Regions from separate parts of the Cellulomonas sp. P4_A2 genome, predicted to be linked through region 3. Evidence: riboswitches for the same ligand, from Rfam matches in the RefSeq annotation. Region 3 holds a riboswitch; each other region holds the start of a gene.
What was found. A riboswitch is a leader RNA that binds a small molecule or an ion and turns the genes downstream of it on or off. The one in region 3 is predicted to bind S-adenosylmethionine.
Positions count from the first base shown of each region.

Region 1: another riboswitch for S-adenosylmethionine. It lies ahead of AC1DUE_RS18575 (LLM class flavin-dependent oxidoreductase); the one in region 3 lies ahead of AC1DUE_RS18800 (ABC transporter permease).
Region 2: another riboswitch for S-adenosylmethionine. It lies ahead of AC1DUE_RS05380 (DUF1737 domain-containing protein); the one in region 3 lies ahead of AC1DUE_RS18800 (ABC transporter permease).

Region 1 covers NZ_JBFUHG010000024.1:24,436-34,175, reverse strand. Annotated here, with positions in the region: partial or broken gene AC1DUE_RS18600 (FAD-dependent oxidoreductase) at 1-172, opposite strand, end outside; gene AC1DUE_RS18595 (ABC transporter substrate-binding protein) at 260-1,267, opposite strand; gene AC1DUE_RS18590 (amino acid ABC transporter ATP-binding protein) at 1,348-2,115, opposite strand; gene AC1DUE_RS18585 (amino acid ABC transporter permease) at 2,115-3,152, opposite strand; gene AC1DUE_RS18580 (GNAT family N-acetyltransferase) at 3,179-3,763, opposite strand; gene AC1DUE_RS18575 (LLM class flavin-dependent oxidoreductase) at 3,760-4,866, opposite strand; SAM riboswitch class IV at 5,077-5,196, opposite strand; gene AC1DUE_RS18570 (winged helix-turn-helix transcriptional regulator) at 5,259-5,636, opposite strand; gene AC1DUE_RS18565 (NADP-dependent oxidoreductase) at 5,759-6,658, shown strand; gene AC1DUE_RS18560 (phosphatase PAP2 family protein) at 6,703-7,377, shown strand; gene AC1DUE_RS18555 (phosphatase PAP2 family protein) at 7,377-8,108, shown strand; gene AC1DUE_RS18550 (dihydrofolate reductase family protein) at 8,206-8,805, shown strand; gene AC1DUE_RS18545 (YciI family protein) at 8,833-9,168, shown strand; gene AC1DUE_RS18540 (alpha/beta fold hydrolase) at 9,211-9,740, opposite strand, start outside.
Region 2 covers NZ_JBFUHG010000004.1:122,126-131,865, reverse strand. Annotated here, with positions in the region: gene AC1DUE_RS05395 (DUF1345 domain-containing protein) at 1-509, opposite strand, end outside; gene AC1DUE_RS05390 (O-succinylhomoserine sulfhydrylase) at 553-1,809, opposite strand; gene AC1DUE_RS05385 (rhodanese-like domain-containing protein) at 1,806-2,225, opposite strand; partial or broken gene AC1DUE_RS05380 (DUF1737 domain-containing protein) at 2,252-2,431, opposite strand; SAM riboswitch class I at 2,425-2,526, opposite strand; SAM riboswitch class IV at 2,645-2,759, shown strand; gene AC1DUE_RS05375 (aminotransferase class V-fold PLP-dependent enzyme) at 2,798-4,192, shown strand; gene AC1DUE_RS05370 (DUF2568 domain-containing protein) at 4,462-4,812, shown strand; gene AC1DUE_RS05365 (MaoC/PaaZ C-terminal domain-containing protein) at 5,170-6,036, opposite strand; gene AC1DUE_RS05360 (3-oxoacyl-ACP reductase) at 6,033-7,367, opposite strand; gene AC1DUE_RS05355 (acetyl-CoA C-acetyltransferase) at 7,367-8,677, opposite strand; gene AC1DUE_RS05350 (TetR/AcrR family transcriptional regulator) at 8,749-9,528, shown strand; gene AC1DUE_RS05345 (acyl-CoA dehydrogenase family protein) at 9,525-9,740, shown strand, end outside.
Region 3 covers NZ_JBFUHG010000025.1:28,436-38,175, forward strand. Annotated here, with positions in the region: gene obgE (GTPase ObgE) at 1-1,507, shown strand, start outside; gene proB (glutamate 5-kinase) at 1,557-2,705, shown strand; partial or broken gene AC1DUE_RS18785 (ABC transporter substrate-binding protein) at 2,905-4,263, opposite strand; gene AC1DUE_RS18790 (dipeptide ABC transporter ATP-binding protein) at 4,328-5,965, opposite strand; gene AC1DUE_RS18795 (ABC transporter permease) at 5,962-6,876, opposite strand; gene AC1DUE_RS18800 (ABC transporter permease) at 6,878-7,876, opposite strand; SAM riboswitch class IV at 7,921-8,030, opposite strand; gene AC1DUE_RS18805 (NADPH-dependent oxidoreductase) at 8,206-9,024, shown strand; gene AC1DUE_RS18810 (rhodanese-like domain-containing protein) at 9,054-9,470, shown strand; gene AC1DUE_RS18815 (M20 family metallopeptidase) at 9,467-9,740, shown strand, end outside.

The DNA.
Region 1 (9,740 bases), on a different contig from region 3:
GGAGCTCCGAACCGGTCGCGTCCTCGAGCGACCGCCAGAGCCCCAGCGCCTCAATCGTGAGGTCGAGGTACTCGGCGCGATCGTAGGTCTGCCGGTAGATGCGCGAGGCTCCGTGCGAGGCGCCTTGGACGTGGCCCGGCTCGAAGCGCTCGAGCAGGACCACCGACCGGCCGCGGCGAGCGGCCGGGCGTCCCCCGACCCCGGCCGGCCACCGTCGAGTGCGCTGGTGTGAAGACCAGGGGCACTCGGTCCAGGGTGGTCAGCTGGTCTTCGGCAGACCCGGGGGGTTGGTCTCGGACTTCTCGATCGCCTCGGCCTGCAGGCCCCAGCGCTCGAGCACCTGTTGGTAGGTGCCGTCCTCGAAGGTGTGGTTGAGGGCCGCGGTCACGGCCTCGGCGAGCCCGGAGCCCTTGAGGGTGGCCACGGCGATCTGCGCCGTGTCGGGCCAGCCGCCGTTGAGCGTGCCGACGACCTTGAACTGGTCGGGAGCGGTCGCCGCGCTGTACGCCAGGCTCGCGTTCGGGCCGACGTAGGTGTCGAGCCGGCCGGACTGCACGGCGAGCAGGACGTCGGAGTAGTTCTCGTAGTACTCCGGCTCGCCACCCTTGATCGGCTCGAGGCCCGCGTCGATGTTCTCCTGGTTCCAGGCGAGCAGGATCTTCTCCTGGTTGGTGCCGGACCCGACGCCGACCGTGAGGCCCGCGATGTCCTTGGGCTCCTTGATCTGCTTGATGTCGCTGCCGGCGGCGGTCAGCCAGCCGAGCTGGTCGTTGCGGTACGACGAGAAGTCGTAGAGCTCCTTGCGCTCCTCGGTCACCGTGACGTTGGAGATGACCGCGTCGACGTCCCCGGACTGCAGCGCGAGCGGCCAGTCGGCCCACGCCTTGACCTCGAGCTCGAGCTTCAGGCCCAGGGCGTCGGCGATGAGCGAGGCGATGTCGGGCTCGTTGCCGATCGGCGTCTTCTCGTCGTCGGCGAGGAAGCCGAGCGGCGGGAGGCCACCGGCCGTCGTCGAGACCTTGAGCACGCCGGACTCCTTGACCGCGGCCGGCAGCAGCGCGATGGCGTCGGCCGACTCGGTCGAGTGGATGCGGTCCTGATCGGGGCTGGTGTTGATCGTCAGTCCGGCGGCTGCGGTGGCGGAGCCCGAGGGCTCGGCCGCCACGTCGTCGTCCGCCGCGGCCGATCCGCTGCACGCGGCGAGCGCCAGCAGGGGCACGAGGGCCAGTGCGCTCAGGAGCCGGGTACGTCGCAGGGGTGTGGTCACGGGAGGTGTCTCTCTTTCGGTGGTGTGCGCAGGCGCGCGGGTGAGCGGGGAACGATCAGGGGTGGGTGCAGGCGGAGCTGTCAGAGCACCTTGTCCAAGAAGGCCTTGGTACGGGCGTGCTGCGGGGCGTCGAGCACCTGGGTGGGTGTGCCCTGCTCGACGATCCGGCCGCCGTCCATGAAGACGATCGAGGTGGCGACCTCGCGGGCGAACCCGATCTCGTGCGTCACGACGACGAGGGTCGTGCCGGTCGCGGCGAGGTCGCGGATGACGTCGAGGACCTCCCCGACGAGCTCCGGGTCGAGCGCGGACGTCGGCTCGTCGAAGAGCACGACCGACGGCTTGACCGCGAGCGCCCGGGCGATGGCCACGCGCTGCTGCTGGCCGCCCGACAGCTGCCGGGGGTAGGCGTCGGCCTTGTCGGACAGCCCGACGCGCTCGAGCAGCGCACGGCCCTCGGCCTCGACCTCGGCCCGCGGCCGGCGCTGCGCCGAGATGGGCGCCTCGATGACGTTCTCGAGCGCGGTCAGGTGCGGGAAGAGGTTGAAGTTCTGGAACACGAACCCGATGCGGGTCCGCTGCGCCAGCACGTCCTTCTCCTTGAGCTCCTGCAGCGCTCCGTCGGAACGCCGCTTGTAGCCGATGAGGTCGCCGTCCACCGAGATGAGGCCGCGATCGACCTTCTCGAGGTGGTTGATCACACGCAGCAGGGTCGACTTGCCCGAGCCCGACGGGCCTAGGATCACCGTGACCTCGCCGGGGCGGACCGTCAGGTCGATGCCGTCGAGCACCTCGAGCGTCCCGTACGCCTTGTGCACACCGCGCACCTCGACGAGCCCCGCGGCCATCAGAACCCACCCCGCTGGGTGCGGACCAGGAGGTTGCGGGCGCCGCGTCCGTAGCTCGGTGGGAGGTCGCCGGGCAGTGGTCTGCCGGTGAGGCGGGACCAGCTCACGCCCAGGCCCCAGCGTGCCTTCTGGATCGGCGTGGGCGGCAGCTGGCGCAGGGCGCCCTTGGCGTAGTGCCGCTCCAGGTAGTACTGCACGATCGTCAGCACGGTGGTCAGGACGAGGTACCAGATGCCCGCGACGATCAGCAGCGGGACCACGCGCTGGTTGCGGCCGTAGATGACGCCGACGATGTAGAACAGCTCGCCGTACGCCAGGACGTAGACCACCGACGTGCCCTTGACCAGGCCGATGATCTCGTTCACGGCGGTCGGCACGATGGTGCGCATGGCCTGCGGCAGGATGATCCGCCGTTGCTGGCGACGCCGGGGCAGGCCGAGCGCCGCGGCGGCCTCGTGCTGGCCCTGGTCGACGCCGATGATGCCGGCGCGGATGATCTCGGACGCGTACGCCGCCTGCGAGAGCCCGAGCCCGAGGACCGCGGCACCGAACTTGTCGATCACGGACAGGGTGTCGAGCTCGACGAACGACGGGCCGAACGGTACCCCGAGCGTGAGGTGCGGGTACAGGTACGCGAGGTTGTACCAGAGGAGCAGCTGGAGGATCAGGGGCACGGACCGGAAGATCCAGATGTACCCCCACGCGACCGATCGCAGCAGCGGTGACCTCGACAGCCGCATGAGCGCGAGCACGGTGCCGAGCCCGAACCCGACCACGGCGGCCGCGGCGGTGAGCCGGATGGTGCCCCAGAGCCCGTCGAGCACGGACGGCCAGGTCAGGTACTGCCAGACGACCCCCCACTCCCACTTGGGGTTGGTGAGCAGCGAGCTGACGACCATCGCGAGCAGCACCGCGACGATCGCGGTCGCGACCCAGCGCGCGGGGTGGCGCGCGCCGTAGACGCGGGGTTCGTCGTGGACGACGACGTCAGACACGTCGGGCAGGACGTCGTCCTTCTTCAGGAAGGCGGTGGACACGGTGCACTCCGGGGTTCGAGGGGGCTCTACGACTGCGGGGCGTCATGCTCCGGACAGAGCCACTTCTCGAACGCGAGCGGGCCGTCCGTCGGGGCGTCGGTCGTGTCGAACAGGGGGTGCCAGCCGGTCGCCAGGTAGAGCGCGGCGGCCTCGGGCTGCCGGGGACCGGTGGTGAGGTAGAGGCGCTCGTACCCGAGCGCGACCGCTCGGAGCTCGAGCTCGGCGAGCACCTGGCGCGCCAGACCGCGGCGGCGGTGCGCCGAGTTGGTCCAGATCCGCTTGTACTCGGCGGTGCGGACCGTCGGCAGACCGGACTCGTCGCGCGTATCCGGACGGCTGAGCCGCTCCGCCGAACCGAGCTCCGGCTCGGCCCGGAGCCGGAACGCACCGCCGGCCACCGCGGTCCCGTCCTCCAGGATCAGGATCAGGTCACCGTCGGGCGCCGCGAACTGCTCGGCGGGGTACCGCTCGAGCTCCGCGCGCAGGTCGTCGACCCCGAAGAACTCGCTGTACCGCGTGAGGTACTCGACCGCGAGCTCGTCGAGCATCGGCTGCACGGCCGGGTCGCTCAGCGCGTACGAGCGCACGACGCGGAGGTCGGTGGTCGTCATGCCGACGCCGCGAATCGGGCGACGGTGCTCGGCACGGTGCTCGGCAGGCCGAGGGTGTCGCGGAACGTGCGGCCGGGGTACGACGAACGGAAGGCGTCCGACGCGCGCAGCACCGGCAGGACGCCGTCGACGAGCGCGACCAGGTCGGTCTGCACGGATGCCGGGCGGATGGTGAACCCGTCGGCGGCCTCGGCGTCGAGCCAGTCGGTGACCAGCTCGGCGAACCCCGTGGAGGTCCCGACGAACGCGAGCGAGCCGGTGTCCCAGCTGACGCCCTCCAGGTCGGAGAGCATGTCGAGGCGGGCCTGCGCGCTGGCCCGGTCCGGCCCGACGATGAGGTAGACGTCGACCAGGACGCGCACGTCGCGCGGGTCACGACCGGCGGCGACGACCGCGCCCAGGACCCGGGCCCGGGTGCGCGCGGCCTCGTCGCGGTCGGTGGCGCGGATGCGCACGACGTCCGCGACGCGTCCGGCCAGCTCGATCTCGTCGGGGGTCGTCGCACGGACGACGACCGGCGGTCGGCCCTGCGGCGGACGCGTGCTGCCCTTCGGGACGCCGGCGGCGAAGTTCACGCCGTCGTGCGTCGTGAAACGCGGGCGTGCCGAGGTCGTCGGCACCCAGCTGTCCCAGCGCCGGGCGACTGTGGCGGCCGCCTCGGCCGCGCCGGCGAGGGCCGCGACGTCCGGGGAGGACGACCGCGGGCCGGCCGTCGGCACCTCGTCGAGACGCGTGGTCCAGCCGACCTGCCACCCGGCGCGACCGGCGCTGGCCTGGTCGATCGTCGCGATGGCCGTCGAGATGTGCGCCGGTTCGAGGTGCGAGGTGCCGACCGAGGCGACGAGGCCGATGCCGTCGGTGCGCGCCGCGAGGCGGGAGGCGACGATGGCCGCGTCGAGGCGGGTCGTGCTGCCGCCGGGGTGCAGGGCGAAGTCGTCGTCGAACACGACGAAGTCGAGCGCACCGCGCTGGGCGACGGCGACGAGCTCCTCGAGGCGGCCGGCGTCGAAGAGACGCTGACCCTGGGAGCCGTGGGTGCGCCAGGCGGCGGCGCGGGCGCCGGTGTCGGACAGGTCGACACCGAGGTGGGCATGGGAGGACACAGGGGTATCCGTTCAGGTGGTGCGAGAGGTGGGGCGCGCACGTCAGAGGTGCGGCGAGGCTCGCCCCGTTCAGCGGGGCGTGCGAGGTGGAGCGGGGCGCTGAAGGTTCAGCGACAACAGGAACGCGTGAGCATGGCGTGGCCGCAGCTCGGGGAGCGGGGTGCTCCGAACGCGTTCATGGTCGTTCCTCTCGTCCCGGCACTGCCGGGGTTCGCGTCGTTGCCGTGTGGAGGCGTAGTGCCCACCACGACCAGGTCCTCATCCGGGGCACCCCACCGCGCGGAGGGTTGCCTTCCAGCTAGCCGGAGCTTCGCGCTGGAAATCTTGACCTTATTGGTAGGGAATTTAGATCGGGGGCCCGACGACGTCAAACCGCTGGTCACATCGTGAGATCAGACGCGGGCGTCGTACGCCTCACGGGCGATCGCGACCGCGTCCATGTTCGCCTCGGCCCACACCTTCACGGCGTGCACCACGGAGGTCAGCGAGACGCCCAGCGGAGTGAGCTCGTAGTCGACCCGGACCGGCACGGACGCGGTCACGGTCCGCGTGATCATGCCGTCGCGCTCCATGGCGCGCAGCGTCTGGGTGAGCATCTTCTGGCTCACGCCGTTGAGGCGCCGCCGCAGCTCCGAGTGCCGCTGCGGGCCGACCTCCAGCGCGGTCATGACCAGACAGACCCACTTGTCCGACAGCTCGTCGAGGAGCTCACGGGTCGGACAGTCGGCGTCGAACGAGTCGTACGCCGCGAGGGGGAGCGTCTCGAGCACGATGTCCTCCGAGCAGGGAACCAGACAGACCCTTTAGGCACCAGAAGGTGCCTACTTCCCAAAAGATACCACTGTGCTCAGGATGGGTCGCGTCCCGAACCGATCTCCCCCCGGAGGCCCTCATGTCGACCGTCACCCTCACCGTTCCCGGCCCCACCGCCGACTTCGCGATCCTCGACCTGCCCGTCCTGGAGCCCGGTCCGGGCGAGGTCCGGGTCCACGTCGAGGCCGCACCCGTCCACCCGGTCGACGTGGTCGTCGCGCGCGGCCACGTCCCGCTGCCGCCGGCCGACCGCTACGTGCTCGGCTGGGCGCTCGCCGGCGTGGTCGACGCGGTCGGCCCGGACGTCACGGGCCTCGCCCCCGGCGACCCGGTGCTGGCCCTGTCCGACTGGTTCGACACCTTCGTCGGCGCCCAGGCGTCGTCCGTCGTGCTGCCGCGCGGGTCGGTCGCGTCGCGTCCCGCGTCACTGAGCGCGGTGGACGCGTCGACGCTGGCGCTCAACGCTCTGACCGCCGCACAGGCACTGGACCTGCTCGGCCTGCCGGCGGGCGCGACGCTGGCCGTCACCGGCGCCGCCGGTGGTGTCGGCGGGTTCGCCGTCGAGCTCGCCCGGCACCGCGGGCTCGAGGTCCTGGCCGTCGCGCGCGAGGCCGACCGCGCCTTCGTCGAGCGCACCGGCGCCCGGCTCGTGCTGCGGGGCACCGACCTCGGCACGCTGGGCGCCGACGGGGTGCTGGACACCGCCGAGCTCGGCGCACCGGCTCTCGTCGCAGCCCGGGACGGCGGCGTGCTCGTGGCCGTCACCGCGCCCGCGACGCCCACGCCCGAGCGCGGCATCCGCGTCAAGACCGTCCACGTGGTCAGCGGCTCCGCGGGACTCGCGGACGTGGCGGCGCTGGCCGTCGAGGGCGTCCTGACGCCGCGCGTCGCGGACACCTACCCGTTCGAGAAGGCGGGCGACGCCTACGCCGCGGTCGAGGCCGGCGGGCTGCGCGGGGTGGTCGTCCTGGTGCCGTGAGCTCTCGACGAGCGCGTCCGGCCCCGCGCGCCTAACCTCCGGGGATGCATCCTCGCCCCCTCCGTCGACGCGCGCTCCTGCGTGCCGCCGTGTTCGGGGTCGCGTTCACCGTGCCGGTCGCGGTGCTCGCGTACGTGGTGCGGGCGCAGGTGGACGACGTCCTGCGGCTCGACCAGCAGGCCATCGCCTCCGCGACCGACTTCACCCGCGAGCACCCCGAGCTCCGGCAGGCGCTGCTCGTCTGGCAGGAGGCGTTCCAGGCGCGCTGGGTCAACCTCGCCGCGACGGTGCTCTGCGTCTGGGTGTGGCGACGGCACGGGATGACCACGCGGGCGCTGTGGGCGTTCCTCACGATCATGGCGGCCTGGGCGCTGCAGCTGGGCGCGAAGGGGCTGGTGCAGCGGGCCAGGCCGGTGGTCGAGGATGCCGTCTCGCACGCCCCCGGGTCGAGCTTCCCGTCCGGGCACGCCACGAACACCGCAGCCGCGGCCCTCACGGTGACGCTGCTGGTGTGGCCGCTGCTCGGCCCGCGCGGCCGGGTCGTCGTCCCCGTCGTCGCCGGCGCCTGCGTCCTGATCACCGGGCTCGACCGCGTCATGCTCGGCGTGCACTATCCCTCCGACGTGATCGCGGGGTTCGCCCTCGGCACAGCCCTCGCCGGCGCGTCCTACCTGGGCTACAGCGGCTGGTCCGCGACCGGCCCGCACCAGGAGTCCTGATGCACACGTTCCTGCACCGCTACGAGCTCGACCGGTCCGCCCCGACCGGCCGCGAAGCACTCCGCGACATCGGCGTCCGGGTGCTCCTGCCGGCGGTCGGCCTCTGGGTCGTCCTCGTCGGCGTCGGCCTGCTGATCACCGGACCTCTCGACGGGCTGCCGCGGGAGGCAGCCGTGAACGAGTGGTTCGAGTCGATCCGGACTCCGGCGCTGAACTCGGTGACGGCGGCGCTGTCCGCGATCGGCACCACCGAGTTCATCATCGGCGCGTGCGTGCTGTTCGTCGCGCTCTTCTGGTGGCGCACCAAGCAGTGGTGGCTCGCGATCGTGCCGCCGCAGGCCATCGCCGTGCAGGCCATCCTCTTCATGACCGCCGCCCTGGTGGTCGGCCGCGAGCGGCCCGACGTCGAGCACCTGGACGACTCGCCGCCCACCTCGGCCTACCCCAGCGGGCACACCGGCGCGTCCACGGCGTTCTACGTGACGCTCGCGATGATGGCCCAGCGGATCGGCAACCCGATCCTGCGCGGCGTCGTCACCGTGCTCTGCCTGCTCGTGCCGATCGGCGTCGGGACGGCCCGCCTGTACCGCGGCATGCACAGCCCGACCGACGTGCTCATGGGCTTCGTCAACGGGCTGGTCTGCGCGTTCCTGGCGTGGAACTACCTGCGCCGCGACACGTCCGGCGCAGCGGGCCGTCAGCAGGACCTGGCCGCTCGGGTCGCGGGCTGACACACCCGACGAGCGTGCGGTGTCCGATCGCGCCCTTCCCGTTCGTCGCACGGGTGAGAGGTCGCCCGCGCGGGGCGGCCCGGGAAGGATCACGATCATGAGGCTCGTCACCAACACGCAGATCACCGTCGACGGCGTGATGCAGGCGAACGGCGGGAACAACGCGGAGCTCGACCCCGGGTTCGAGCGGGGCGGGTGGGCGTTGCCGGTGGGCGACGAGGAGTCGACGGCCTACATCGGCGACTTCTACCGGCGCGCCGACGCGTTCCTGTTCGGGCGGCGCACGTACGACCTGTTCGCCGGGTACTGGGGTGTGCAGACCGACATGGACAACCCGTTCGTCGGCTCGCTGAACTCGCGCCCGAAGTACGTCGCGTCGAGCACGCTCACCGACCCGCGGTGGGCGGGCACGACCGTGCTGTCCGGCGACCTCGAGACGGCGGTCCGCGAGCTCAAGGCCACGCCCGGCGGCGAGCTCCAGGTGCACGGCAGCGGGCAGCTGATCCGGTGGCTGCTGGAGCATGGGCTCGTCGACGAGCTGACGCTGATCGTCTGCCCGGTGATCGTCGGTGCGGGCACCAGGCTCTTCCCCGACGAGGGCCGCGACTTCGCGCTCGAGCTCGTCGAGTCGCGTCGGTTCCCGAGGGGCATCACGGTGCAGACCTACCGGCCCGGCGGCCGTCCCGAGTACGCGTAGCAGTTCCCGACGACGGAGGTGGTGACGATGCAGTACCTGGTTTCCGTGATCGACGACCGGACCAACTCGGGCACCCCGCAGGAGGCGGTGGCGATCGACGCGTTCAACGACCGCCTGCGCGCCGGCGGCCACTGGGTGTTCGCCGCCGGCCTGGCGGCTCCCGAGACGTCGACGGTCATCGACGGCCGCGGCGAGGAGCCGGTGTTCACCGACGGGCCCTTCATCGAGTCGAAGGAGCACATGGCCGGCCTCTGGGTCATCGAGGCCCCCGACCTCGACGTCGCTCTCGCGCTCATGGCCGACGGCTCGAAGGCGTGCAACCGGCGGCTCGAGGTGCGCCCGATGCTGTTCCCGGAGGACTGAGCGACGACAGCCCGAACCGCGAGGCTCGGGCTGTCGTCGACCCTAGGTGGCGTCCCGCTCGGCGAGCCACGTGAGCATGGCTCGGTTGGTCTCGTCGGGCAGCTCCTGCTGGATCCAGTGGCCGCAGTCCAGGGTGACCACGTCCACGTTCGGCACGAACCGGGACAGTGACTCCGACCTCATGATCGCGTCCCGCTCGCCGTAGATCATGAGCGCGCGCTGCTGGATGACGGGCTCCACCTCGGCCAGCAGGTGCCAGTTGCGGTCGAGGTTCCTGTACCAGTTGATGCCGCCCGTGAAGCCCGAGGTCTCGAAGGCGGAGACGAAGACGGCCAGCTCGCTGTCGCTCATCAGGGGGTCGCCGAGCGGTGCCTCCGCCCGGGCGAGGTTCAGGAACGCCATGCCGGGCTGCGGCGCTCTGACGGGTTCGTTCGTGCGGTAGAGGTTCCGCAGGAACTGGTGTGCGAACTCGTCGAGCACGGCGTCGGCGACACCCGGCTGCCGGTTGAAGTGGACGAAGTAGAAGTCGCCGCCGAGCACGGCCTCCATGAGCTCGATCCAGGGCGTCTCGC
Region 2 (9,740 bases), on a different contig from region 3:
TCCGAGATGGCGAAGCTCATGCCGACCGTCAGCGCGACGTAGGCGAAGTCGGTGTACTCGGGCGGCTCCTCCTGGTGGAAGTCGATCCCGCCGGCGCCGTCCGTCAGGTACATGCGGGCGTACCGGAGCGCGAACACCGTGTGGATCGCGGCCCAGGACGCGACCACGCTCGCCAGGACCGCGATCGCGGGCAGCCACGCGTGCAGCGACGAGCTCACCAGCACGTGGACCACGCCGCCGAGCGTGACGAAGGCCGCCGCGATCACGATGACGTGGGAGGCCAGCCGAGTCGGTTCCTCGCGGGTGGCGTGCGCCGCGGTCTCGTCGGGACCCATCGGCGCGCACGCGAGCCAGGTCCAGACGACGAAGACGGCCGCGGCGACGGCCCAGCCGGACAGGAACGCGGCGAACCCGGACGTCCAGGCGACCAGCACGGCGACGACGAGACCGGCCACGACTCCGACGCCGAGCCGCAGGGCCGGGGAGACGACGAGCCGCCGGGTGTCCATGCCGCCAGTGTTCACCGGCCGCACGGACACCCGCGGGACGTCGTCAGCGACCGAGCGTGTCCAGCGCCTGCGTGAGGTCGTCGATCAGGTCGTCCGGGTCCTCGAGGCCGATCGACAGCCGGAGCGTCGCCTCGCCGATCCCCACGGCCGCCCGGCCCTCGGCGCCCAGCTTGCGGTGCGTCGTGGTGGCGGGGTGCGTGATGATCGACTTCGCGTCGCCCAGGTTGTTCGAGATGTCGATGATCCGCAGCGCGTCGACCACGCCGAACGTCGCCTTCTTGGCAACCTCGGACGACGCGCCGTCGGGCACCGCGAGGTTGAAGGTCACGACCGTCCCGCCGCCGCTCTGCTGCTGCAGCGCGAGCGCGTGCTGCGGGTGCGAGGGCAGGTACGGGTAGCGGACCAGCGAGACGCCCGGCTGCTCCTCGAGCCAGGTCGCCAGCCGCAGGGCCGACGCCGTCTGGTGCTTGACCCGGATCGAGAGGGTCTCGAGGCCCTTGAGCAGGACCCACGCATTGAACGCCGACAGCGACGGGCCGGTGTTCCGGATGAGCGTCTGCACGGGTCCGTGGATGTACTCCTCCGACCCCAGGATCGCGCCACCGAGCACGCGGCCCTGGCCGTCGATGTGCTTGGTCGCCGAGTAGACGATGACGTCGGCGCCGAAGTCGAGCGGCTTCGACAGGACGGGCGTCGCGAAGACGTTGTCGACGATCACGATCGCGCCCGCGGCGTGCGCGAGCGTCGTGACCGCCGCGATGTCGACCAGGTCCTGCATCGGGTTGGACGGCGTCTCGAAGAACACGACGTCGGCCGGCGTCGAGAGCGCCGCCTCCCACTGCGCGAGGTCGTGCCCGTCGACGTAGTCGGTGGTCACACCCCACTGGGCGAAGACCTCCTCGAAGAGCACGACCGTGGACCCGAACAGGGCCCGGGCCGCGACGACGCGCGAGCCCGACTTGGCGACAGCCGCGATCGCGGTGAACACCGCGGACATCCCGCTGGCGGTGGCGAACGCCGCCTCGGCGCCCTCGAGCAGCCGCAGCCGCTCCTCGAACGTCGAGACCGTCGGGTTGTTGTAGCGCGAGTACAGGAACCGGTCGTGCTCGCCCGCGAACGCGGACTCGGCCTGAGCGGCGTCGTCGTAGACGTAGCCCTGCGTCAGGAAGAGCGCCTCGGACATCTCCTGGAACTGCGAGCGCACCAGCCCGCCGCGCACGGCGAGGGTGTCCGGCCGCAGCGTCCCGCGCTCGACCCGCTTCTCGTCCCAGTCGCCGGGACCCGGCACCCGAGGGCTCACCGCTGCCGCCACGGCAGGCCGGCCGCGCGCCAGCCCGAGTGCCCGCGGTGCCCGTCGGCACCCACGTCGCCCTCGAAGCCCTCGAGGACGTTGTACGCCGGACCGAGACCCGCGGCCGTCGCGGCGTTCGCGGCGTGCACCGAGCGGACGCCCGAGCGGCACAGGAACACGATCGGCCGCCCGTCGCCCGGAGTGAGCCCGAGCTCGCCGAGCTGCTTGAGGAACTGCGGGTTCGGGCGTCCCGACGGGTACGAGACCCACTCGACCAGCGCGGAGCGGCCGCCGATCGACGCGGCGTCGGGGATGCCGACGTAGGCCCACTCGGCGTCGGTGCGCACGTCGACCAGCAGCGCGTCGCCGTCGGACGTCAGGAGGTCCCAGGCCTGCTGGGGGGTCAGGTCGCCGGCGTAGCTCATACGGGCCTCGTCTCGTGGGTCGCGTTGCTGGGAAGGATGACGGCCTGCGCGACGATCACACGCTCGCCGTCGTAGGTCGCGGCCGGGCCGCCGTGCAGCACGTAGCCGTCGGCCAGGGCCTCCGAGACGCGCTCGCAGAAGGCGATGTCGTCGGTGCCGCTGAGCAGCCGGTACCTGAGTCGTTCTGTCACGTGCACAGCCTCCATCGGTCCTGGCGGTAGCACCCTCGTCCGTGCACTGTCGTGCACGCGGGTTGCTGCGGCGTCGTCGAGCCAGATCTCTCGGCCGCTCTGGATGGTGCCGGTGATGCTAGTGCGGGCGTCGGACGGAATCCAACTGGTGGAATCGAAGTCTCGCGATCCGAGACGAATCCGATCGTGCGTTGACACGTGCGCGGCGGGACGGGGACCCTCTTCTCAGGTCATGAGCGCCAGCGTCAAGCCCCGGCTCGCTGGCCGGCAACCCTCCTCCGCGGTGGGGTGCCCCGGGTGACGACCTGGCCGAGCTCCGTCCGGGGCTCGGCAAGCGCGGGGTCCACCGACGGCGGTGCCCCTCTGTGTCGGAGGACCATCATGACCACAACTGCCGAGCGCCTCTCGTGTGTGGACGTCGACGCGGTGAGCGAGCTGCTCCCCGTCGTCGGCGGCAACACCACGGTGCCCCTCGTCGACGGCACGCAGCGCGTCTACGCCAACCTCGACTACGCCGCGTCCGCGCCCGCCCTCGAGGCCGTCGCCGCGCGCGTCACGGAGGTCCTGCCGCTGTACGCGTCCGTCCACCGCGGCGCCGGGTACCTGTCGCAGGTGTCCACCGCCCTGTACGAGTCGTCGCGCCAGACGATCGCGCGGTTCGTTGACGCGCGTCCCGACGACGTCGCGATCATCACCCGCAACACCACCGACTCGCTCAACCTTCTGGCCCGAGTCGTCCCGAGCGGGTCCCGGGTGCTGGTGCTGGACATCGAGCACCACGCCAACCTGCTGCCCTGGGTGCACTCCGCGGACGGGCACGGCCACTCGACCACCATCCTGCCGATCGCCCGCACGGTCGCCGAGACGCTGTCCAGGCTTCGCGACGAGCTCGCGCGCCGGCACTACGCGCTCCTGACCGTCACCGGCGCCTCCAACGTCACCGGTGAGTCGCTGCCGCTCGACGAGGTCATCGCCCTCGCGCACGCCGAGGGCACCCGCGTCGCCGTCGACGGCGCCCAGCTGGTGCCACACCGCGGGTTCTCGCTCGCGGCCTCCGACGCCGACTACATCGCGTTCTCGGGCCACAAGACGTACGCACCGTTCGGGGCCGGCGCCCTGGTCGGACGTCGCGACTGGCTCGACGCAGGTGCGCCGTACCTCGCAGGGGGAGGTGCGGTGCGCGACGTGCGCACGGACCGCACCGTGTGGCAGCCCGCACCTGCCCGGCACGAGGCCGGCTCGCCCAACGTCATCGGCGCCATCGCGCTCGCGGAGGCGTGCGACCAGCTCGCGGCCCTCCCGGCCGGTGCGCTGCACGCCCACGAGGACGCCCTGCGTGCCCGGCTCGTCGCGGGCCTGTCCGCCATCGACGGCGTCGAGATCGCGCGCATCTGGCCCGACTCTGCCCCGCCCGTCGGCGTCCTGACCTTCACCGTCCCGGGCCACAACCCCGGCCTGGTCGCCGCCTACCTGTCGGCCGAGCACGGGATCGGCGTCCGTGACGGCCGCTTCTGCGCCCACCCGCTCCTCGCGCACCTGAACGCCTCCGACGGTGCGATCCGCGCGTCCGTCGGCGTCGGCACGACGAGCGAGGCCGTCGACCGGCTGGTCACCGCCCTGACGCAGTACCTCGCCGACGGCCCCGCGTCCGGCTACGAGATCGTCGACGGCTGCTGGGCGGTCGTCGAGGACACCCGCCCGCTCGTCGCCGTCCACGGCCTGGACCACCTGGCCGCCACGGCCGCGGCCGCCTGCGGCCCGGCCCTCGACGACTGACGCAGGCTCGGCGCCACCGGCGGTAACCGTTCGGCGTCGGCGAACGCGGCACTTCCTGTCGAACGCGGCACCTGCTGCTGCCGCGTTCGCACGGAACTGCCGCGCTCGCGACCACCCCGCTGCGCCCGGCCGCGCGCGAGCGCGGCGCCGAGAGCGACCTCTCGGCGCGAGATCGGCAGTTCCGAGCGCCGATCTCGCGCCTAAGGGTCGATCTCGGCCTGCGCGCAGCGGGGTCGCGGCGCTGGGCGGTTCGTCGGCAGGATGGGCGCGTGACCGATCCCGTGGCGCAGCAGCAGGTCGGGGTGCTCGGCGTGCTGGCGTTCCTCGTCGAGCTGGCGATGATCGCTCTGCTGGCGGTCGCCGGTTGGCGGCTGGGCAGCAGCACGCTCGTGTCCCTGCTCCTGGCAGTCGCGTTCGTCGTGGTGGCCGTCGCGGTGTGGAGCCGCTGGATGGCGCCGCGGTCGGACCACCGACTCGCGGGCACGGCCCGTGCGGCCGCGGCCACCGGGCTGTTCGTCGCGACGGCGGTCGTCGCGCTGCTGGCCGGCATCTCACCGCTCGTCGCGATCCCGTTCGCGGTGGTCGGCGGCGCGGTGTTCGTCGCGACCCGCAACGCCTGACCTCTGGGGCGAGCTCGTGCGTTGCCGCGGTGTTCGTCGCGACCGCAACGCCTGACCCGCCGCGAGCACGAGCGTTGCCGCGGTGTTCGTCGCGACCCGAACGCCTGACCAGCAGCGCGAGCTCGTGCGGCGCGACCGTGACGCCTGACCCGCCGCGCGAGCTCGTGCGTCTGAGCCCAGGTCGTGCGTGGAAAGAGTCGAGCTCGGCCCAGACGCACGACCTCACGCGCAGGTGGGCTTCACCCTGCGGCGGGACCGTCTCTGAACCAGGATGGTCCCAAGGCGAGCGGCCGGCGGGATCCGAGACCCGGCGGCCGTTCGTCGGTCTCCGGGCGGTCAGCAACGGGATCTCGCGGCTCAGCCGAGCGGCGTGACCGAACCCGTCAGGTGCGGCACCTTGGTCCAGGCCGCGAACGAGAATCCGCCGTCCGACGGGGCGATCCGTACGTTCACCGTCGACGGCAGCAGCACCGGCTTGGCGAACTCGACCGACCAGTCGAAGGCGTCGGTCCGCGCCGCGCCCACGGAGGCCAGCGCGCGCGACGCCGTGTACATCCCGTGGGCGATCGCGCGCGGGAACCCGAACGCCCTGGCGGCCAGCGACGAGAGGTGGATCGGGTTGTGGTCGCCCGAGACCGCCGCGTACCGGCGACCGGTGTCCGCGCCGAGCACCCACTGACCGGTGGGCGTCGGGGCGGTCCACCCGCTGCGTTCGTCGGGACCTTCGCCCCGCAGGAACACGCCGCGCGCCAGGTAGGTGGAGACGCCGCGCCACGCGACCTCGTCGTCGGCGGAGACCGTCGTGACGAGGTCCACCTGCGTGCCGGTGCGGTGACCGCGCAGGTTCGTCGCCGAGGCCCGGAGCTCGAGCGTGTCCCCCAACGACAGGGCGCGGCTCTGGACCACCCGGTTGGAGAGGTGGACCAGGCCGGCGAGCGGGAGCGGGAAGTCGGCGCGCGCCATGAGGGCCGTCGCGACGGGGAACGCCAGCACGTGCACGAAGCCGGCGGGCAGGGCGTCGCTCGCCGACTCGCCGAGCAGGTGCTGGTACTCGGTCAGGTGGTCCGCGGTGGCCTGGACCGACCGGACGACGTACTCGACGTCGGGCAAGGAGGTCGGTGCCCGGTCGAGCCGGCGAGACACGGACAGTCGTCCCGACGACGCCGCGCCGCGCACGTAGAGGCCGCCGAGCCCGGGCACGCCGGGCAGGACGACGACCGTCACTGACCGACCAGGTTCTGCCCGCACACCCGCAGCACGCGCCCCACGATCCCACCCGCGGCGGGCGAGGCCAGGAACGCGACCGTCTCGGCCACGTCCACCGGCTGGCCGCCCTGCTGCAGCGAGTTCAGCCGACGGGCCACCTGCCGCGTGATCGCCGGGATGCGCGCGGTCATCTCGGTCTCGATGAAGCCGGGCGCGACCGCGTTCGCGGTGCCGCCGAACGCCTCGAGCAGGGGAGCGGTCGCGCGGACCATGCCGATCACGCCGCCCTTGGACGCTGCGTAGTTGGACTGCCCGCGGTTGCCCGCGATGCCCGAGGTCGACGCGAGCGAGACGATCCGCGGTGCGTCGGTGAAGTCGCCCGAGGTCAGGAGCGCCTCGTTGATCGCCAGCTGCGACGCGATGTTCACCGCCAGCACGGACTCCCACTTGTCGGGGGTCATGTTGGCAAGCAGCTTGTCGCGCGTGATGCCCGCGTTGTGCACGACGATGTCGAGCCGCCCGTGCCGCTGCAGCGCGTGCTCCAGCAGCCGGGCACCGGCGTCCGGCGCCGTCACGTCGAGCTGCAGGGCGGTCCCGCGGACGCCGTTGGCGACGGCGACGAGCTGTTCCCCGGCGGCGGGAACGTCGACGGCCACGACCGTCGCACCGTCGCGGGCGAGCGTGTCGGCGATCGACTCGCCGATGCCGCGCGCGGCGCCGGTGACCACGGCGACGCGGCCCTCGAGCGGGCGGTCCCAGGACGAGGGAAGCGAGCCTGCCGACGAGTCGACGGCGAGCAGCTGCCCGTCCACGAACGCCGACTTCGTCGACAGGAAGAACCGCAGCGCGCCCACCACGGACGGCGCGGTGACCGGCACGCCGGCGCCGAGGACCAGGCCGTTCGCGGTCGCGCCGCCGCGCAGCTCTTTGGCGATCGACCGCAGGAGCCCGTCGACGCCCTGCCGCGCCGCCGCGACGGCGGGTGCGTCGTCCGCCGAGGCCGCTCGCGACACCGTGACCACGCGACCGCCGCGGGCGAGCCTCTTGAGCACCCCGGCCAGGGCCAGCACGGGCTCGGCCAGAGCCGACGGGTGCGTCAGCTCGGTGAGGCCGACGACGACCGCCGAGTACCGCAGGTCGGGCGTGGGGTGCCGGTGGACGTCGAGGTCCCAGTCGGCGGACAGCAGGCGTGCGAGCTCGTCGTCACCGAGCACCAGCACGGGCCCCTCCAGCAGCGGCTGCCCGGGCGCGAACCGCTGGAGCGGCGCGGGCTGCGGGAGGCCCAGCTTCTTGGCGACGTTGCCGGTGACGCCGCCGTTGACCAGGTTCAGGTACGTGTCGGTGGACATCAGGCCGCCTCGAGGATCGCGGTCAGACCGAGCCCGCCGGCGGCGCACACGGAGACGAGAGCCCGGGTGCCGGGTCCCCGTCGGTGGAGCTCCTTGCTGACGGTCGCGACGATGCGCCCGCCGGTCGCGGCGAACGGGTGCCCCGCCGCGAGCGAGGACCCGTGGACGTTCAGCTTCGAGCGGTCCACGGTGCCGAACGCGCCGTCCAGCCCCAGCCGTTCGCGGCCGAACTCTTCGGACTCCCACGCCGCGAGGATCGTCAGCACGGTCGACGCGAACGCCTCGTGGATCTCGATGAGGTCGAAGTCCGCCAGCGACAGGCCGTTGCGGGCCAGCAGCCGAGGCACCGCGAACACGGGCGCCATGAGCAGCCCGTCGACGCCGTGCACGAAGTCGACCGCGGCGGCCTCGGCGTCGACGATCGAGGCCAGGGGAGTCAGGTCGTGGGCGCCGGCCCAGTCGGCCGACCCGAGCAGCACGGTCGACGCCCCGTCGGACAGCGGCGTCGAGTTGCCCGCCGTCATCGTCGCGGGGCTGTCCAGCCCGAGCCCGAACGTCGGCTTCAGCGACGCCAGCTTCTCCAGGGAGGAGTCCGCGCGCAGGTTCGCGTCGCGCGTCAGGCCGCGGAACGGCGTGACCAGGTCGTCGAAGAACCCCTCGTCGTAGGCGGCCGCCAGGTTCTGGTGGCTGGCCAGCGCGATCTCGTCCTGCGCCTCCTGCGTGATGCCCCACTGCGCCGTGGTGAGCGCCTGGTGCTCGCCCATCGACAGGTGCGTACGCGGCTCGCTGGTCCGGGGCGCCGACGGGGCGAGGTCCTTGGGCCGGATCTTCGCCACGGCTGCGAGCTTCTGGGCCGCGCTCTTCGCCCGCGAGAGGTCGAGCAGCTGACGACGCAGCCGGTCGCTGACCGCGATGGGGGCGTCCGACGTCGTGTCCACGCCGCCGGCGATCGCCGACTCCAGCTGCCCGAGCCGGATCTTGTTGCTCAGCGAGACGACGGTCTCGAGCCCGGTCGCGCACGCCATCTGCACGTCGTAGGCGGGCGTCTCGGGGGACAGGGCCGAGCCGAGCACCGACTCGCGCGTGAGGTTGAAGTCGCGGCTGTGCTTGAGCACGGCGCCCGCGGCGACCTCGCCGATCCGCATCCCTTGCAGGCCGTAGCGCGCCACCAGCCCGTCGAGCGCGGCCGTCAGCATGTCCTGGTTGCTCGCGTGCGCGTAGGGCCCGCCGGCGCGGGCGAAGGGGATGCGGTTCCCCCCGAGGACGTAGGCGGTTCTGGGAGCGGGGGCGGGGGATGTGCGACGGGCCATCAGGGCTCGTTCCTCTCGCATCGTCAATGAAGCGGTGTCCGAAACCCACAGTACCTGATACCTTCGGTCTCGTGAGCCCGAGCCCCCCGGGTCCGTCGACGACGACGACCCTCACCGCCATGCATCTCGAGCAGCCGGAACCTGACGGCCGCTCGACCCGTTGGGCTGACCATCGCGAGGCCCGTCGCGCCGAGCTGGTGCGCACCGCTCGCAAGACGGTCCATCATCGCGGACCCGACGTGTCGATGGAGGAGATCGCGGCCGAGGCCGGCACCTCCAAGTCGATCGTCTACCGCTACTTCAGCGACAAGACCGGCCTGCAGATCGCGGTCGCCGAGGCCGTCGTCCTGCAGATCCAGGGAGCGCTCGAGGGCGTGCTCCGCGTCTCGCCGACGCCGCGCGAGGGTCTGCGCGCCATGGTCGCGGTCTACCTCGAGATGATCGAGTCGTCGCCCAACGTCTACGCGTTCGTGACCCGCAACGGCTCGGTCGAGTCGGGCGGACCGCTCGGGCACTTCCTCGACTCGGTGACCGCCCTGGTCGCCGCCCCGTTCGCGCGCGGGCTGACCGAGGAGCACAGCGGCCGCGCGCACCGGCCCGAGGACGCCTCCGCCGACGACGCAGCCCTCACCGCCCGCGTCGCGCTGGCTGAGTCGTGGGCCGCCGGCGCCGTCGGCTTCGTGCGCGGGGCCGGCGAGTGGTGGCTGGCCCACCGCGACGAGCCCGGCACCCCGGACCGCGAGGAGATCACGGCCCAGGTCGGCGCCTGGCTGTGGGCAGGACCCGTGGGCCTCCTGGCCCGAGACCGCAAGACCACCACCAGCACGTCCACCACCCCGGAGGAAGCATGAGCACCACCACGCAGCGCCCCGTGACCCCGGTGGACGAGGCCGGCGACCCGCGCCTCGACGCCGACGTCTCGGTCGACATCGCCCACCTGAGCGAGGTCCTGCTCGGTCACTACCCGGACCTGCGGCTGGCCGCGCGCACGCTGATGGCGGACGAGCGGTTCCACCGGATCGAGGGTCAGCCCCTGCCGGAGCACCGCGAGCGCGTGCTCGGG
Region 3 (9,740 bases):
CCGGGTCGTGCTGCACGCGACCGGCGGTGACGGTGGGCACGGCTGTGCGTCCATCCACCGGGAGAAGTTCAAGCCGCTGGCCGGCCCCGACGGCGGCGCGGGCGGCAACGGTGGGTCGGTGATCCTCGAGGTCGACCCGCAGGTCACCACGCTGCTCGACTTCCACCACCAGTCGCACCGTCGCGCCCCGTCGGGCACCCAGGGCATGGGTGACTGGAGGTCGGGCTCGACCGGTGCCGACCTGGTGCTCGGTGTGCCCGACGGCACCGTCGTCAAGGACGCCGAGGGCAACGTCTTGGCGGACCTCGTCGGCCTCGGCGCGAGCATCGTCGTCGCCGCTGGAGGCCGTGGCGGTCTGGGAAACTTCGCGCTCGCCTCGGCCCGGCGCATCGCTCCCGGATTCGCGCTCCTCGGCGAGCCGGGCGAGACGCAGGACATCGTTCTGGAGCTCAAGTCCATCGCCGATGTGGCCCTCGTCGGCTACCCGAGCGCCGGCAAGTCCAGCCTCGTCGCGGCGATCTCCGCTGCCCGGCCCAAGATCGCCGACTACCCGTTCACCACGCTGGTGCCCAACCTCGGCGTCGTCCAGGCCGGCACCGCCCGGTACACCGTCGCCGACGTCCCCGGCCTGATCCCCGGTGCCTCCGAGGGACGCGGGCTCGGTCTGGAGTTTCTGCGCCACATCGAGCGGTGCGCGGTCATCGTGCACGTCCTCGACTGCGCGACGCTCGAGCCCGACCGCGACCCCATCTCCGACCTGGACGTCATCGAGGCCGAGCTGGCCACGTACGCCGGCGACCTCGGCATCGAGGGCGGCCGGGTCCCCATCACGGAGCGTCCGCAGATCATCGTCCTGAACAAGATCGACGTCCCCGAGGCCCGTGACCTGGCCGAGATGGTCAAGCCCGACCTCGAGGCGCGCGGGTTGCGTGTGTTCGAGGTGTCGACCGCCAGCCACGAGGGCCTGAAGCTTCTGACGTACGCGCTCGGCGAGATCGTCGACAAGGCACGCCGTGACGCGCCGAAGCCCGAGAACACGCGGGTCATCCTGCGGCCCAAGGCCGTCGACGACGCCGGTTTCACTGTGACGCGTCGCGAGGTCGAGGGTCAGGGCGTCTACTTCTCCGTGCGCGGTGAGAAGCCCGAGCGCTGGTGCCGCCAGACGGACTTCGCCAACGACGAGGCCGTGGGATACCTCGCCGATCGGCTCGCGCGCCTCGGCGTCGAGGAGCAGCTGTTCAAGGTCGGTGCTACGCCCGGCGACGAGGTGCGCATCGGCCCCGAGCACAACGCGGTCATCTTCGACTGGGAGCCGACCCTCATGACGGGGTCCGAGTTCCTGGGCGGCCCGCGCGGCGTCGACGTTCGGCTCGAGGACCGTTCGCGTCCGACGCGCGGCGAGAAGCGCCAGGAGTACAAGGAGCGCATGGACGCCAAGACCGAGGCCCGCGAGGAGCTGTGGACCGAGCGCGAGGCCGGGGTCTGGACCGACGCGGCCTCGGAGTGACGTCCGCCCCGCGGATATGAGCGATGCTGCGCCGCTCCCGCGCGGCAGAATGCCGGTCGTGACCGCCGACGCCCTGCAGGACCGCCAACAGCTGGTCTCGGCGTCCCGTGTCGTCGTCAAGATCGGGTCGTCGTCGCTGACGACGCCGGACGGGCGGCTCGCGCCGGAGCGGCTCAACGCGCTGGTCGAGGTGCTCGCGGCGCGGCGGGCGGCGGGCGGCCAGGTCGTGCTCGTGTCGTCCGGCGCGATCGCGGCCGGCATCGGCCCGCTCGGACTGGCGACCCGCCCCAAGGACCTGGCGACGCAGCAGGCCGCCGCGTCGGTCGGTCAGGGGCTGCTGGTCGCGCACTACACGGAGGCGTTCCGGCGGCACGGGCTGCAGGTGGGCCAGGTGCTGCTCACCGCCGACGACACCGTCCGTCGCGTGCACTACCGCAACGCGCACCGCGCCCTGACGCGGCTCCTCGACCTCGGCATCGTGCCGGTCATCAACGAGAACGACGCCGTGGCGACCGACGAGATCCGGTTCGGCGACAACGACCGGCTCGCCGCCCTCGTCTCGCACCTCGTGCACGCCGACGCGCTGATGCTGCTGTCCGACGTGGACTCGCTCTACACCGGGCCCCCGTCCCGTGACGGCAGTCGTCGGATCGCGTCCGTGGTCCACGCCGAGGACCTCGAAGGGATCGACGTCGCGTCGCGGGGGAGCGCCGTGGGCACCGGGGGGATGGTGACCAAGCTGGAGTCGGTCGCGATCGCGACGCAGTCCGGCGTCCCCGTCATCCTCACGTCCGCCGCCCAGGCCGCGCAGGCGCTGGCCGGCGAGGACGTCGGCACGTGGTTCACCGCGACCGGCCGCCGCACGTCGATCCGACGCCTCTGGCTCGCGCACGCCGCGCACACCCGTGGACGCCTCGTGCTCGACGCGGGCGCCGTGCGGGCGGTCGTCGAGCGCGGGACCTCGCTGCTGCCCGCCGGCGTCACCGGCTTCGAGGGGGCCTTCGAGGAGGGCGACCCGGTCGAGCTCGTCGGACCCGACGGCGCGCTGATCGGCCGGGGGCTGGTCGCGTACGACGCCTCCGAGGTGCCCGGGCTGCTCGGCCGCTCGACCCAGGACCTGCGCGCCGAGCTCGGCCCGGGCTACGACCGCGAGCTCGTCCACCGCGACGACCTGGTCCTGGTCCGCAAGCGCCGCTGAGAGCAACGTCCGCACTCGTGGGGCCTATGGCACCCACGAGTGCGAGGCGCTCCTGCGCGTCGGCCAGGACGGCGTCCCGCTCGGTCGGGTCGCTGACGGCGAGCTGCTTCTGCAGCAGCGCCTCCAGCTCGGGGTCGGCGAGCTTGTAGAAGTTCGTCGCCGCCGTCGAGTACTGCGTGCGCAGGACGTCGCCGTCGGCCCGGCTCAGGTTGCCCCAGACCAGGTCGAACGAGCCGTCCTTCAGCTTCGCCTGGAAGTCCGGCACCGTGCCGCTCCACAGCTGCGCGTCGATGCCGTTGGCCTTGAGCTCCTGCTGGATGAGCTCGACGGACGTCTGGTTCGGCGAGAAGTTGGTGATCCAGACCAGGACGGGCGCCAGCGGCTTGCCGTCCTTCGCGTAGATGCCGTCCGCACCCTTGACCCAGCCGTCGTCCTCGAGGACCGTCGCGGCCTTCTTCGGGTCCGTGACGATGTCCTTGCTGACGTCGGCGACGCCCGGGGTCGTGCTGGCCAGCGGGCTCGTCGCCACGGCGAAGCCGTCGTTCAGGGCGGTGTCGCGGACCTCGGTCGGGTTCACCGTGAGCGCGATGGCCTCGCGGACCGCCGGGTCGGAGCCGAGCGCTCCGCCCTCGTTGAAGGTCAGGCCGAAGGTGATGCCCGGGTTGGCGCGGCTGACCAGGTCGAACCCGGAGGAGCTGAGCGTCTCGATGTCGGTCGGCTGCACGCCGCCGATCACGTCCACCTGCTCGGAGGTGAGCGCGCCGGTACGCACGCCCGCCTCGGGGATCACCTGGAACGTCACGGTGTCCAGGTGCGCCCTGCCGGTGTTCTCGCGACCCTGCGGGCCCCACGCGTAGTCGTCGCGGGCCGTCAGGACCGTCTCGGTGTCCTTGGTGTAGTGGTCCAGCGTGAACGGCCCGGTGCCGACGACACCCGTCCCGCTGGCGCGGTCGTCGAACGGGATGGCGAGCGTGGAGTCGGCGACGAAGCCGAGACCCACTGCCGACGTGGCCTGCGGGAACGCCGCGTTCGGAGACGAGAACGCGACCGTGACGGTGGTCGGGCCGACGACCGTGGTGCCGGCGTACCCGACGAAGTTCGCGGCGACGGAGGACTTGGCGCCGGCGGCGACGGTGTCGTCGAAGTTCTTCTTCACCGACTCCGCGGTGAACGGCGTGCCGTCGGAGAACGTCACGTCGTCGCGCAGCGTGAACGTGAACTGGGTCGCGTCGGCGTTCGCTTCCCACTTCGTCGCCAGCCACGGCTTGAGCGAGCCGTCGGCGGGGTCCTGCCAGAGCAGGGAGTCGACGAGCTGACGGGTCACGTACCAGGTGTCGTTGCCGGAGCCGATGGCGGGCGGGTTGAGCGAGATGGGGTCGTTGCCGATGGCGAAGGTGAGGTCGCCACCGTCGACGGGGGCGTCTGCCGCGGCGGTCGACGTGCTCTCGTCGGAACCCGCGTCGTCCGAGCCCGAGGAGCAGGCGGCGAGCAGGAGGGAGAGCGTGGCGATGCCGGTCAGGAGGCCGGCTTGACGGCGCGAGGGTCGTCGGACGGACATGGTGGTGCTCCTTGCTGGGGGTGGGTGACGGGCGGCGCGGGGGCTCAGTCACGTCGACACGAGGTCACGACGCACCCCCTTCGCCGGCGCGCACGCGGCCGCCGGGGATCGCCGACAACAGCTCGGCGGTGTACGGGTCGCCCGGGTGCGCGAACACGCCCTCGACCGGGCCCTGCTCGACCACCCGGCCGCGCTGCAGGACGGCCACCTCGTGCGCGACCTGCCGGACGACGGCCAGGTCGTGCGAGATGAACAGGTAGGACAGCCCGAGCTCGACCTGCAGGTCCGTCAGCAGGTCGAGGATCTGGGCCTGGACCGAGACGTCGAGCGCGGACACGGGCTCGTCGAGCACGACGAGCTCCGGGTTCAGGGCGAGCGCGCGGGCGATCGCGACGCGTTGCCGCTGCCCGCCCGAGAGCTCCGCGGGACGGCGCTGGAGCGCGGTCCGCGGCAGGGCGACGACGTCCAGCAGCTCGGCGGCGCGGGCGGCACGCTCGGCGCGCGAGCCGACGCCGAACGCGCGCAGGGGCTCGGTCACGATCCGCTGGACCGAGAACCGCGGGTCGAGAGACGCGTACGGGTTCTGGTAGACCACCTGCATCCGCCGGCGCAGCAGCCGCAGCGCCGCGCCGCGGGTGTGCGTCACGTCCTGGCCGTCGACGAGCACCGAGCCCGACGTCGGCTCCGCCAGCCGCAGCGCGAGGCGGGCGGTCGTGGACTTCCCGGAGCCGGACTCGCCGACGAGCGCGAGGGTGCGCCCGCGCGGCAGGACGAACGAGACGTCGTCGACGGCACGGAGCGTGCCCCCGCCGGCGGACCGCGGGAGCGGGAACTCCTTGGTCAGGCGCCGCGCCTCGAGCGCCGGCACGGCGGTCGGCGGGACCGGCGCGGCGATGGTGCGGGCACCGCGCAGGCTGGGCGCCGCAGCGAGCAGCGCGCGGGTGTACGGGTCGCTCGGTGCGCCGAGCACCTGGTCGGGCGTGCCCTGCTCGACGACCCTGCCCTGCGACATCACGACGATGCGGTCGGCCCGGTCCGCGGCGACGCCGAGGTCGTGCGTGATGAGCAGGACCCCCGTCCCAGTTCCGGCCGTGAGGTCCTCGATGTGGTCGAGGATCTGCCGCTGGACGGTGACGTCGAGGGCGCTCGTCGGTTCGTCGGCCACCAGGAGGCGCGGCTGGGCGGCCAGCGCGATCGCGATCAGCACGCGCTGTCGCATGCCGCCGGAGAGCTCGTGCGGGTACTGCCGCGCCCGGACCTCCGGCTCGGCCAGGCCCGCCCGGCGCAGTGCTTCGATCGCCTCGATCTCGGCGTTCTTGCGGTCGGCCAGACCGTGGATGCGCAGCACCTCGGCCACCTGGTCGCCGATGCGGGTGACGGGGTTGAGCGACACCGTGGGGTCCTGCGGGACCAGGCCGACCAGGACGCCGCGCACGTTGCGCAGGTCGCGGTGGGAGGCGTGGACCACGTCGTGGCCCAGCAGGTCGATGCTCCCGTGGTCGATCACGGCCGCCGGCGCCAGGAGCCGGACCACCGCGGCGGCGGTGGTCGACTTGCCGGACCCGGACTCGCCGACCACGGCGACGGTCTCGCCCGCGTCGACGTGCAGCGAGACGTCCCGTACGGCGCGGACCGTGCCGCGACGCGTCCGGTACGCGACCGCGAGGTCCGTGACCGTCAGAAGCCGCTCGGAGGAGGTCATGCCCCACCCCCGTCGTGCCGGTCGAGGGCACGCGACAGGCGGCCCGCGGCCAGCACGCTGAGCGCGATCGTCAGGCCGGGCAGCGTGGTCAGCCACCAGGACGTGCGCAGGTAGTCGCGACCGCCGGACACCAGCGCACCCCACTCGGGCGCGGGCGGGGGAGCGCCGTACCCGAGGAAGCTGAGTGCGGACACCGCGAGGATCGCCGTGCCGAGCTGCAGGGCGGCGAGCACGACGACGGGGCCCGAGGCGTTGGGGAGCACGTGCTGGAACAGGACCGACCACCAGCGGCTGCCGCCGGCGTGCGCGGCCTCGACGTAGACCGACGAGCGCACACGCAGGACCTCGGAGCGCATGATGCGTGAGACCGTCGCGACGCTGGCCAGGCCGACCGCGATCGCCACCTTGACCGTCCCGAAGCCGAGCGCCGTGATGAGCGCGAGCGAGAGCAGCAGCGCGGGGATGGACAGCAGCACGTCGACGACGCGCATGACGACGTCGTCGAACACGCCACCGACGAAGCCGGCGACCAGACCGACCACGGCCCCGACCAGCAGGCCGACGCCGACGGCCACGAGCGCCGCCTCGAGCGTCAGCTGCGTGCCGTGCACCACCCGCGTGTACAGGTCGCGACCCAGCTGGTCGGTGCCGAACCAGTGCGCCGACGAGGGGGCCTGCAGCTTGTCGGCCGGCACTCCGGTGAGCGGGTCGCCGGGCGCGAGCACCTGCGGCACGAACGCCGCCACGAGCACGAACCCGATCCAGACGAGAGCGAGGAGGAGCCCGGGCCTGCGCAGCAGGTCGCCGACCCAGGCGAACCGCCCGCGCGTCTGCTCGTCGGGCTGATCCAGCGGCGCGTCGGCCGGGAGGTCGGCGGCGGTGGTGGCGAGGTCGTCGAGAAGGTCCGTCATGTCACACCCCCGCCGTCGCGGGCTCACGGACCGCGGCCGCGGCGACCGGGGCCGCGGCCTTCGGTGGACGCGAGTGCCGCACGATCCGCGGGTCGAGCAGGGGGTAGAGCAGGTCGACCGCGAGGTTGACCAGCACGAACACGGCGGCGGCGAACAGGACGACGCCCATCACGACGGGGATGTCCTGCGCGCTGACGGACGTCGCGGTGAGCCGGCCGATCCCGGCACGGGAGAACACGGTCTCGGTGACGACCGCCCCGGCCAGGAGCTCGCCGATGACCAGTCCGGTCACCGTGAGCGCGGGGAGCGAGGCGTTGCGCAACGCGTGCCGGAAGTGGACGCGCACCGAGCCGGCGCCCTTGGCACGGGCCGTGTCGACGTACGGCTGGCGCAGGCTGTGCTGGAGGCTGCGCGAGAGCATCTGCGCGATCAGCGCCGCCGTGGGCACCGCGAGCGTCACCGCCGGCAGGACGATCGAGGAGAACCCCTTGTTGCCCACCGCTGGGAAGATCGGGTTCTGGAACGAGAACCACTGGACGAGCATCAGACCGAACCAGAACGACGGGATCGCGACCCCGAGCGGGGGCAGGCCGAGCAGCGCGTTGGACAGGCCGCGGCTGCGCACCAGGGTCGCGACGATGGCCAGCCCGCCGCCGACCAGGAGAGCGAGCACGAACGCGGCCGCCGCGATGGCCGCGGTCGGCGGGATCGCCTCGGCGATCAGGCCGGTCACCGGCCGGTGCAGGACCACCGACGTGCCGAGGTCCCCGCGCAGGACGCCCCCAAGCTGTGTCAGGTACTGCACCGGCAGCGGCTGGTCGAGGCCGTACTGGGCGCGCAGCGCGTCGAGCTGCTCGGGCGTGACGTCCGACGACTCGCCGCCGTACATGAGCGAGACCGGGTCGCCCGGCAGCGCGTAGAGCACGACGAACGACACCGTGTAGGCGGCCCAGAGCACGAGGAGCGCCTGCCCGAGGCGGGCGAGCACGTAGCGGTTCATCGCGGGGCCCGGGGGAAGGCGCGCATCGGGGGTCCTCGTTCCGTCGTCTGTGCTTGCACGGCGGGAACGCCGTGCCGGGTAGTCACCTGGAGCACCCCGTCACGTGAAGGGTTGCTGCCCGACCAACCAGGGCTTTGCGTCGGGACTCGATACCGGCCGCGAAGGTAAGGACGAGGCGCGGGGTCGTCAACGATCCGCCGCTGCGTCTCACGGACTGGACGCACTGCCCGAGGACCGAGATGTGAGACGTCGCCGACGGTTCGTTGACTTCGGCATCCGGGCGGCTCACCCTCCCCGCGAACTCCGACAGCGCGCTCACCAGGGGAACCATGTCCGTCGCCCTCCTCCCGTCCACGCTCGACGCCCGCTACGGCGGTGTCGCACCCGACGACGTCGCCACCTCCGACGTCATCGAGCTGCAGCTCGCGCACCGCTCCGTGCGGCGGTACCTGCCCGACGACGTCTCGGACGCCGAGCTCGCGGCCGTAGTCGCCGCCGCGCAGTCCGCCGCGACCAGCTCGAACCTGCAGCTGTGGAGCGTCGTGGCCGTGCGCGACGACCAGCGCCGGTCGGCCCTGTCCGCGCTCGCGGGCAACCAGGCGCACATCACGCAGGCGCCGCTGCTGCTCGTCTGGCTCGTCGACCTCGGCCGCGCCCACGCCATCGCCGCGGCCCACGACGCGCCGACCGAGGGCGCGGACTACCTCGAGACGGCCGTCGTCGGGTTCGTCGACGCGGCGCTGGCCGCGCAGAACGCGGTGCTCGCCGCGGAGTCGCTGGGGCTGGGGACGGTGTACATCGGCGCGCTGCGCAACCGGCCGGCCGAGGTGGCCGAACTGCTCCACCTGCCGCGCCACGTGTTCGCCGCGTTCGGGCTCGTCGTCGGGCGGCCCGACCTGTCCGAGAACACGCGCGTGAAGCCGCGCCTGCCCCAGTCGGCCGTGCTGCACCACGAGGTGTACGACGACGCGGACCACGCCGACGCGGTCGCCGGCTACGAGGAGCGGATCGGCGAGTTCTACGCCCTCGAGGGGCTGTCGCACTCCTGGACGGACCGGCTGCTCGCCCGGCTCTCCGGCCCCGCGGCGCTCAACGGTCGCGACCAGCTCCGCTCGGCGCTCGAGGCGCAGGGTTTCCGGCTCCGATGAGCACAGGCACGACGACGAAGGAGAGCACGATGACCGAGACCACCGCCCGCCCGGGCGCCCCCGCCGAGCACCTCAGCCTCGAGGACGCCGCGGCGCTCGCGCCCGCGGTCACCCCGCAGGAGGCCGCCGAGCGCGTCGCCGAGGGCGCGTTCCTGCTCGACGTCCGCAGCGAGACGGGCCGGTCGCGCACGGGCGCGATCCCCGGCGCCACGGTCGGCGACCGGTACGCGATCGACGACGAGTTCGACCTCGCCGCGGCCACGCACCACGCACCCGTCGTCTCGCTGGACACGCCGATCGTGGTCGTCTGCGGCTCGGTGCGCGGGTCCGGCCCGGTGGCCGCGGAGCTGCGCGCCAAGGGCTTCACCAACGTCGTCCACGTCGACGGCGGCTTCGGTGCCTGGAAGGACGCGGGCCTGCCCGCCGAGGAGCCGACCGCCGGATGAGTACCCCCTCCACCGCGTTCCTCGACGAGCTGCGCGCGCTCACCGAGCGCCGACGCGGGTCGTTCGTCCCGCTGACCTCCCCGTTCGACGGGGCCGACGAGACGTCGCGCGCCCTCGTGCGGGACGCGGCGAGCGCCGGCCAGGGGGACCTCCTCGACGTCGCGCACGCGATCCACTCCCACCCGGAGGAGGCGTTCCGCGAGGTCCGCTCGGTCGCGGCGATCGCGGACCTGCTGCGGGCGCGCGGCGTGCCCGCGAAGGTGGGGACGC